DNA from 3 places in the Paenibacillus sp. MMO-177 genome. Region 1 is predicted to be linked to each of the others. Evidence: riboswitches for the same ligand, from Rfam matches in the RefSeq annotation. Region 1 holds a riboswitch; each other region holds the start of a gene.
What was found. A riboswitch is a leader RNA that binds a small molecule or an ion and turns the genes downstream of it on or off. The one in region 1 is predicted to bind ZMP and ZTP.
Positions count from the first base shown of each region.

Region 2: it holds a riboswitch for ZMP and ZTP, as region 1 does, so the genes downstream of both, WFK81_RS26300 (DJ-1/PfpI family protein) here and rpiB (ribose 5-phosphate isomerase B) in region 1, are expected to answer to the same signal.
Region 3: it holds a riboswitch for ZMP and ZTP, as region 1 does, so the genes downstream of both, WFK81_RS23300 (bifunctional 5,10-methylenetetrahydrofolate dehydrogenase/5,10-methenyltetrahydrofolate cyclohydrolase) here and rpiB (ribose 5-phosphate isomerase B) in region 1, are expected to answer to the same signal.

Region 1 is NZ_JBBCUR010000004.1:140,696-143,967, reverse strand. It holds gene WFK81_RS16160 (L-threonylcarbamoyladenylate synthase) at 1-412, shown strand, start outside; gene WFK81_RS16155 (manganese efflux pump MntP) at 532-1,044, shown strand; gene WFK81_RS16150 (low molecular weight protein arginine phosphatase) at 1,086-1,664, shown strand; ZMP/ZTP riboswitch at 1,751-1,831, shown strand; gene rpiB (ribose 5-phosphate isomerase B) at 1,932-2,390, shown strand; gene WFK81_RS16140 (TIGR01440 family protein) at 2,505-3,107, shown strand; gene glyA (serine hydroxymethyltransferase) at 3,131-3,272, shown strand, end outside.
Region 2 is NZ_JBBCUR010000012.1:22,171-25,442, forward strand. It holds gene WFK81_RS26295 (AraC family transcriptional regulator) at 1-775, opposite strand, end outside; gene WFK81_RS26300 (DJ-1/PfpI family protein) at 847-1,446, opposite strand; ZMP/ZTP riboswitch at 1,503-1,582, opposite strand; gene WFK81_RS26305 (GH25 family lysozyme) at 1,719-2,036, shown strand; gene WFK81_RS26310 (hypothetical protein) at 2,037-2,453, opposite strand; gene WFK81_RS26315 (glutathione peroxidase) at 2,545-3,108, opposite strand; partial or broken gene WFK81_RS26320 (NUDIX hydrolase) at 3,232-3,272, opposite strand, start outside.
Region 3 is NZ_JBBCUR010000008.1:109,637-112,908, reverse strand. It holds gene WFK81_RS23305 (cyclodeaminase/cyclohydrolase family protein) at 1-377, opposite strand, end outside; gene WFK81_RS23300 (bifunctional 5,10-methylenetetrahydrofolate dehydrogenase/5,10-methenyltetrahydrofolate cyclohydrolase) at 378-1,232, opposite strand; ZMP/ZTP riboswitch at 1,316-1,400, opposite strand; gene WFK81_RS23295 (S-layer homology domain-containing protein) at 1,858-3,272, shown strand, end outside.

The sequences.
Region 1 (3,272 bases):
AATCGACGCCCCTGCCGCAGTCAAATCGGATGTAACGGAGGCGCCGCGTTCGCCGGGCATGAAATATACGCATTACGCTCCAAAGGGTGATCTTCGGATCGTGTTAGGGGAACCGGCAAATGCGGTACGATATATTCAGGAACAAATAAACGCTTCAAAAACAACGCCTTTGAAGACCGGAGTCCTGACGTTCGACGAAAGAGCAGGCGCTTATGATGCCGACCTCGTTCTCAGTTACGGCAGCGAGCTGCGTCTCGAGCAGGCGGCGCATAACCTGTATGCCGCACTTCGCCGGTTTGACTCGGAAGGCGTGCAGCGAATATGGGCGGAGGGCTGCTCCGAAGAAGGAATCGGCCTCGCACTGATGAACCGTCTGGCGAAGGCGGCTGGATATCAAATCGTCCGCCTATAGAGTAAGTAGTATGTTTGTCCCCTTGTCCGCATATCTTGGTTAAGAATGGATGTGGACATGGGGGCGATAGCGTGACTGATGCAACTTTGCAAGCCGGACAATTCGCGACACTGCTCATTATGGCGGTTGCGCTTGGCATGGATGCTTTTTCGTTAGGAATCGGAATCGGGCTGAAGGGGATTCGCCTGCGCGACGTGCTCCGGATAAGCGGCATCATCGCGTTATTCCATGTGTTGATGCCGCTTGGCGGCATCTACGCCGGACATTTCGTCAGCGGTCTGCTTGGACATGTTGCGACGATGGCTGCAGGCGTATTGCTGCTTTTGCTTGGCGGACACATGATTTACAACTCGCTCAAAGGGGAATCGGCCCAATCGATGGACTACCGTTCCTCGGTCGGAACGTTTTTGTTTGCGTTCAGCGTCAGCATCGACTCCTTCTCCGTTGGCGTAACACTCGGCATGTTCAAGGCCGATATTCTGCTGACGGTTTTATTGTTTGGCTTTTTTGGCGGATTGATGTCCGTGCTGGGGTTGCTGCTTGGGCGCCGGGTCAGCGAGAATCTGGGCGGCTACGGTGAAGCGCTGGGCGGGGCGATCTTGCTCATTTTCGGTCTGTTATTTATATTTTAATACAACGATGGAATCAGCCATACCAGAAAGGGGATTGCAGCATGACGCGCATCTTGTTTGTTTGTACCGGCAATACCTGCCGTTCGCCGATGGCGGAAGCCATGCTGAGGGCAATGGCGGAGCAGCAAGGAATTCCGCTCGAGGTCCGTTCTGCCGGGGTATCCACCATTGACGGTCTGCCGATCTCGGCTCATGCCGCTACAACGCTGCGCGGCAAATCGGTTGAGCATCGGGGCTCGTCGCGCGCGTTAAGCGGAGAAGCCGTTGCTTGGGCGGACCTTATCCTGACGATGACGGCCGGACACAAACGCGGCTTGCTCAACTATTTCCCGGAAGCCGTGGACAAAGCTTATACGCTTAAAGAATATGTGAATCAGGATACCGCTGTTCAGGCGGATATAGAAGAGCTCGAGCGTCTTTATACGGAGATGCATATGAAGCAGGTGCTGGGCCAGCAGCTGTCGGCCGCGGAGCGTTCGCGTCTTCTGGAGCTGGAACGCCGGATCCCGAGCTTTGATATCGCTGATCCGTTTGGCGGAACGCTTGGCATGTATGAAAGCTGCGCCAAAGAAATCGAAGAGAGCCTGAAGGCCCTTCTCCAAGCGCTTAAAAAGGGATGATAATCCATGCCGGAATTAGGCTGGATTCATGCGTATATTTGATTGATTTTCACGCTTGAATAAGCTATCATGAAGGTAACAAAGACGGTTTCCGATGTAACTGGCGACGGAAGTGGGTAACCACGGTGGAGCATCGGAACATACGGCCGGTCGCCTGGGCAAAGAGCAGCATGCTAGTCATAGCATGTCATGCTCTTTTTTCGTCTTTTTGAGGATTTTAGGTATAATAAGTCCGTATGATTCGACAACTAGCAGGAGGGTTTTGCGTTGAAAATTGCAATAGGTGCAGATCATGCGGGTTACCGTCTGAAAGATGAAATTGTTCCGTTTCTTTTATCGCTTGGTCATGAAATTGAAGACTTGGGCTGCGACTGCAGCCAGTCGGTGGATTATCCCGATTATGCGCTGCCTGTAGCGGACAGAGTGGCCAGCGGCCAAGCTGACCGCGGCATTCTGATTTGCGGCACGGGTATCGGCATGTCGATCGCGGCGAACAAAGTTCCGGGAATCCGCTGCGCGCTGGTGCATGATATGTTTTCGGCACAAGCAACCCGTGAGCATAACGATACAAACGTGCTTGCGATGGGCGAGCGTATTATCGGCCCTGGCCTTGCGCAGGAAATTGTCCGCATCTGGATGGAAACACCGTTCTCGAACGGCGAGCGCCATGTAGGGCGTGTCCGGAAAGTGAAGGAAATCGAGCAGCAATATACGGTTCATCCTTAGGTCCATGCTTTCGAAGCAAGAATTATCATTAACCGCTTAATTAACAGGCCATTGGTGTAATTAATCCTTAAGCGATTTGTGTGATCATTCTTATCTTTGCAGGAGGTATGTACAATGAACAATCAACAGGAAACCATTGCTATTGCAGCCGATGTGGAGACCATTGTGCGGGAGCTTGTTACGGCAGGAGGATTAAAAGCCGGCCAGCTGCTGGTTATCGGGACCAGCACAAGCGAGGTGCTTGGTCACCGGATCGGGACTTCGGGAACGGTCGAGACAGCCGCTCAGATCTATGCAGGCATTGAAGCGGTCCGGAAGGATATAGGCTTTTATCCGGTTTATCAGTGCTGCGAGCATTTGAACCGGGCGCTTGTCCTCCCCCGTGAGGCGGCGGACAAGTACGGACTGGAAGAGGTTGCGGCCATTCCCGTTCCGAAAGCAGGCGGTTCAATGGCTGCGTATGCATTCCGGCATTTGCCGAACGCCTGCCTGGTTGAGACCGTTCAGGCACATGCCGGATTCGATATCGGCGACACCTTTATCGGCATGCACCTGCGCCGGGTTGCCGTTCCGGTCAGACCGTCCATCCGGTCGATTGGCGCAGCTCATGTCACGATGGCTTTTTCGCGGCCTAAGCTGATTGGCGGCGCACGTGCGGTTTACACTTTGGAAGACAGCGGCCTGGCGTCAGAGCAGACGTCGGGAACATGCGACTAATTATATTTAGGAGGCTTTTCACAATGGAAAACTTACGTAACCAAGATCCTGAAGTATTAAAGGCAATGGGCCTTGAGCTGCAGCGCCAACGCGACAACATCGAGCTGATCGCATCCGAGAACATCGTAAGCGAAGCGGTTCTGGAAGCTATGGGTTCGGTATTGA
Region 2 (3,272 bases), on a different contig from region 1:
GCTCGTAATTGCTGTTAGGCAGCCAGGTTCCATAGATGTATTTCCATGCGTTTTGTCCAAGCTCGGGCATACTGCCGTTGCGGAAAGCCGCATACTTGCCGCCGGGAAGCTCCAGACAGGCGAAGCCGTCCTCCACCTCCGCAAATGAGGTGACCTCCTCGCCAATAAGGAACGAAAAGGCACCATCCTCCCTGTAACTATGGGGGATACCATAAGCAAAAGCCGGCCGCGCTTTGTTAGGGATACGCATATAGTATTCATGACTGCCAAAATGCGCATAGAAACCCGGGATCTCCTCGAAATACCGCTCGTTGTTCAAATTGGTCGGATAGTTATAACCAATGATGCGGGTCGCTGGCCGTTCCATGATGTCCGGTTTGTACATCGTTAATCCTCCTCGGATATTAGCCGTTAATGCGACGAGATCAATGGGGAGCTGCAAGGCTAATGGCGGCTGTTGCTTCCTATATTGGGCCGGCGCCATGCCGAAATAACCGGCGAAAGCACGGGTAAACGCCTCCTGCGAGCCGTATTGGTAAGACACGGAGATATCCAGCACCGTATGGCTGTTAACCCGCAGCTCCTCGGCAGCCCTGCTTAACCTTCTCTTCCGAATGTATTCCTGTACCGTAAAGCCCGTGATGGCATGGAATAGCCTTTGAAAATGGTACAGCGAAAATCCCGCCCGGGCGGCTATGGCCTCCAGGCTAAGCGCTTCCTGCAGCTGTTCTTCTATAAACGTAATCGCATATTGGATTCGGGTGTAATGTTCCATTCGTAAGATTGATCCAGCTCCCTCGCTCATCGTTACGGCTATGCTATCAGGAAAACGGCACAAATATTTGATCAGGAATGCTCTCTTTGCACCCAATCGTATTCCATCAATTTTGCGGTATGAAGCGCTCTCTCTTCGCCATGAAGCCGCCTGATGACGTAGAGGGACATGTCTATGCCGGCCGAAATACCCGCGGACATAATAATCTTCCCGTTATCTACATACCTGGCTGTCTCGGAGATTTCAGCGGATGCTGGCGCAACCTGCCTCAGCTCGTCGGTTGCAAGACGATTCGTCGTCAGCTTCAGCCCTTCCAGCACTCCCGCCTTTGCGAGGAGCAGCGCGCCCGTACAGACGGATAGCAACAGCTCCGACTCGTCAGCGCATTTCCTGATCCAATCGGTCAACGCCTTGTTGTGCATTTCCTGACGGGAGCCCAGGCCGCCTGGGATAAGTACGATATCGGGCTTGGGACAATCATGAATGGTATAGGCCGGATTGACGCTCAGATTGCCTAGAGCCGTAACGGGACTGTTATGTTCCGCCACGGTGAACACATGGAAATCTTGGCCGCGATTGCTGCCCGTAATAAAAACTTCGAACGGTCCCGTAAAATCCAGCACTTCAACGTTGTCGTAAATCAGAATGGCAACATTTCTTCTCCGCTTCATTTGCTTCATCCCCTCATCCTAAATAAAAAGAGCATCGCCTCTCTTCACGAGAAACGATACTCTGCCCAGGCGTACGGCTGATGACATATGTGCTCCCTCGTGGTTCTCCACGTTTACGCCAGTCGCACATACCAGATATTTACTTTTATCATATACCGGGTACCTATGCGGAGCAAGTTAATTTTTGCGGAAACAAATAAGGACAAGCTGTCGTCTATGTATCTGGAAAGCGCTGGACCAGCCAAGGAGACAGGAATAAAGGATGGGTGGCTATGAAGCTAAAAAGATGGCAGAAAAGCACCGCGTGTATCCTGCTGCTCCTCATGATCGCGGGTGTATTAGAGTACAAGGGCATCATTTGGCATAACAACCTGTTTGCGTCTAAATACAAGGTACGGGGGATTGATGTGTCCCACTATCAGGGCGAGATTGATTGGGGCATGGTTGCCGGCAGCGGCAAATGGCAGTTCGTCTATATCAAGGCAACCGAAGGGAAGGATATGACGGATAAGGAGTTCAAGTCGAATTGGGAACAAGCCAGAAGCCAAAAAATGAAAGCCGAAGCTTCTTGGGGAGCATCGGCCTTTTGACTACTTTTCAATTTTATAGGTAAACTTCCACTCGGCCGTGTTCCCCGAATACCTGCCGCGGTTCTCCGTCACAACGACCTTCAACGCTTTATTGACGGTTTTTGTGATGGACGATACCTTTACCGTATCATTGGCTGAGTTGCTATCGGGAATTTTATCCTGCTCTTCGGCATACGCCTTCAGCTTAATGCTGTCCGTCGATTTCAAGTTTAAGGTAATGCTTTTGTTTTCCTGTACTTCCTTGCCGTTCACGTAAGCCTTAGTCAACCACTCGTTACCGACATGGTTATTCTCAACCAGCTCTACGCTGACAAGCGTAACTTTGAACTTGGTTGTTTTGTCCGAAGCCGAGACCGGTTGCATAAGCAGGGCAAAAACAGCCGTAACCGCCATAGCTACCTTCACAAGCTTACTCAATGCGAATGCCTCCCTCTTAATTTTTGTTAGAAGAAACTTCTCCGGGACGCATGTTTATCCTGCTTCATTACTATTTTCGCAATAATAAGACCTATTGTTCCGAGGATAATGCCTCCTCGATCGCCAGTTCCAGATCGCTTGGCTGCGTTGTTGGCTCGAATCGGGCGATTACTTGCCCTTCCCGGTTAACGAGGAACTTGGAGAAGTTCCACTTTACGCCGTCGCCCTCATACAGGTCCGGATGATTCTGCCGAAGAAAGTCCTTCATCCACAGCTCATCGGAATTGTTCGGATCAAAGCCCCGGAAAGGCGCCTGCTCCGTCAAATATTGAAAGAGCGGATGAACGGATTCACCGCGGAGCTCTACCTTTTCGAACAACGAGAAGGTTACACCGACATTGCGACGGCAATGCTCTTCTATTTCCGAATGGCTGCCGGGCTCTTTGCCGTTAAACTGATTGCACGGGAAACCCAGTATTTCGAAGCCGTGCATCCAATATTTTTCGTACAAATGCTGCAGGCCTTCGAACTGCTTGGAGTAGCCGCATTGGCTTGCTGTATTCACGATTAGAAGAACCCTGCCGTAAAAAGCAGACAGATGAATAGGCTCCCCATTTATCTCATTTACCTGAAAGTCATAGATGGACTTGTTCATCTTTAATCCCTCTCCCCTTTTTAATATTTAATCCATCATATAACCAAGAAGCCTATTTGAATAATATATAAAAACAATAATCTTCATAGGCATTTTCAATAAAGTATATATTGGAAAAAAGGCCTATAAAAGACCTTCTCCTTCCATAAATTTCGCAGCCTCTT
Region 3 (3,272 bases), on a different contig from region 1:
TCAATGAGACGAAGGGGAACCTCAATCGCTTGAATCGCAGCTTCGTGAAGCGCGTTTTTGCGTATGAGTTTCTCATCATCGGAGCTCTTAGGAAGCTTTAGCGCGTCCATGTATTTATTGAACGATGAGATATCCGCCTGAAGCAGCTCTTCGCATTCTGCCGTTAAACGATGCATCTTCTCTATGACTTCAACAATCGTAGATTGAATATCGGCGAACTTTTCTCCTTGCGTCAGGTTGCCGACCATGGAAGTCATCGAAGCTCCAAGCGCAGCAATTAATGCCGCTACGCTACCTCCACCCGGCGTAGGATTGGAGCTGCCGGCTTGCTGCAGAAAATAGCGGATGGAATCATCCCACGTCGTTGTTGCAGTCATCTATTTGCCCTCCCCAAGTTGAAGGTCAATAGCCTTCATCAGATTCTCGTACAGGATTGCCGTCGTTAACGTTCCGACCCCGCCTGGTACGGGGGATACCGCCGCTGCGATTGGTTGGACGTTGATTGCAACATCGCCGACCATTTTACCGTCCGGCGTTTCATTGATTCCGGCATCGATTATAACGAGATCGGAATGAACCATGGCTTGCGTAACGACATTTGGACGGCCCACGGCGACAAAGGCGATATCGGCATGGCCCAGATGAGAAGCGATGTCCGGCGTGCGCGAGTGACAGACGGTTACGGTGGCGTTCTCGCGTTGAAGCATATGGAACAGCGGGAGTCCGACGGTTTGGCCGCGTCCGACGAGCGTTACGTTCTTGCCTTCAAGCGTATAACCGTAATGCTTTAGAAGCCGAATACAGGATTGAGGGGTAGCCGGATAGAGACCGGTGTCGCCAGTTACCGTAGCAAGCTTATTGTCAGGCGTAACTCCATCCACGTCTTTCAGCGGGGAGATCGCCTTCTCAATGGTGCTCGCCGACAGATGCCGGGGCAGGGGGAGCTCCAGCATAATGCCATGCACGGATAGATCATTGTTCAACCGATGAACAAGCCGGAGGATCTCGTCTTCCGTAACCTCGGCCGTAAATGAGTGGAGAGTAAAAACTACGCCCAGCTTCTCGGCAATTCGTTGTTTGGCCCCGGCATAATAGGCCGATGCGGGATCTCCTTCGACCAGAATGGTCGCCATATGAGGCTGGACTCCGTTCTGCTTCCACTCTTCGACCTTCGTCCGGATTCCTTCGTATACCTGATCTGCTGCTTCCTTCGCTTTCAAGAGCTTTGTCATTCCAATCCCTCCATGCCATTGTTCATGAACGAAAAAAAAAGCACCTGCGGAAGGCTCGCGAAAAACGCGAGTCTATCCATCAGATACTTTTCCCAGGCGAACGGAACGTCCAAGCCGTATGCTCCCTCGTGGTTGATTCCACTTTTTTCGCCAGTCGCATACAACGTTATTTTTCTTACTGTATCAAAAGTTTGAACGAAAGAAAAGGCGGTTACCTGTTCTTTTTGTAAGGGCTGAAACAAATTTCATCTGAAAATATTCCAAAAATGAACATATGAAAAAAGCGGGATGGTTTACTGCTAAAAAATTAATATTACGATGACATTTGTCCAATTTAACGGTGCTATAATGCAGGTGAGGTAAGGCTAACTCGTTTTTTGTAGATCTTTGTAGAATTTTGTAGAAAGGAGTTCTATTCTCTTGCAAGGCATAAATAGGAATCGAATAGCCGCGATCCGTTAGCTTTTGGCGGGGCACACGGACCACGGCTTCTGAAGAAACCGGCTTATCGGCGGTTTATTTGCCGTTGATAAGCAAGCCCTATTTATTTTATCACATTATAGCTTGGCCTACCTCTGTTAGCAGACTTATTTCCATAATGAATTCATTGAACGGAGGCATTTAAGTGGGTTATTCGGCATTAAAAAATAAACGCGTATTCGGCATTGTTTTATCCGTTATGATGCTTTTCACGCTACTGCAGCCGGGCAGTCTTTTGCCTAAGGCATCCGCAGCTTCTGCGGTGACGCTTGCGAAATGGGACGGGACGGGCACGGGAGTAGCTGATCTTCCTGCGAACCAAAACGTTACGCTTGATGTCAACAAGGACAAGAAGATGACGACAAGTCTATCAGCGGTTACGTTTTCCAACGATGCATCAACTCCTGCAATGCCAGTTGTCAGCGGCAAAGATTGGAAGGTCGGCGATTATTGGCAGGTTTCTCTTGTGTCTTCCGGCTATACGAACCTTAAAGTATCGTCGGTTCAAAGAGGGTCGAACACAGGACCGAGAGATTTCCAACTTCAATATAGTTTAGACGGGACAACCTGGAACGATGTTGCAGGCGGCACCGTCAAAGTTCAAAACGATTGGACGACAGGCGTACTGACCAATGTTGCACTGCCTTCCCAAGCGGACAATCAGGCAATGGTTTATTTGAGATGGACGCTCGTTGACAATATTTCCGTCCGTGCGGGTACGGGGTCATACTCCGCAACCGATCCGCTTGGAGCCACGGGGACCAACCAGATCGAAAATATCGTTGTAACCGGCGATTCGTCTGACGGGTCCGGCGGCGATGTCGGCAACGGCGGTAACGATAACGGCGGCGTACAAACATCGACACCTCCGGTCGTAAACAAAATTACGTTTGTGGACGACTATGCGACACTAAACGGCGATATCGGAGCAGTGCCGGCAAATGCTGAAGTTAAAGCATACGATGCGGACAATATGTCGCTTGGCAATACGACCGCAAACGCGGACGGCTCGTTTACTTTGACCATCAGCAATCCGACTCATGCGGGAACGGTGACGGTAACCGCGACGGAAACGGGCAAAGAAGAGAGTGCGAAGGTGAACATATCGGTCGGACAAACTGCCGCACCGAATGCAACCAAAATTACTTATTCGAGCCACTCGACCGTGTCGGGAACAGCATCCGCCGTAGCTGGCCGCTCAGCCGTTACGATCTATTTGGCGGATGGCACAACTCCGGCAGGCTCGACAACAGCCGAAGCGGACGGTTCGTTTACGGTTAGCCTTTCCAATGCGGACGGCAATGCGAAAATTTACGTGACTGCAAAAGCGGCGAACAAGCTAGTCAGCTCCAAGACCGGCGTTGATTTTGCGATCGCCAACCCGAATAAAGCTAATCCCGGTGACGTTGTCTTCAGCATGCTGAACGTTAGCGGATCGGCGAACGGGGTTTACAAGAACAAATTCTTCGAGCTGTACAACCGTACGGACCATGATATCAGCTTGAAAGGCTGGATTGTCGAGTACAGTGCTTTAGGCACGCCTAAGACAAAAGGATCGGG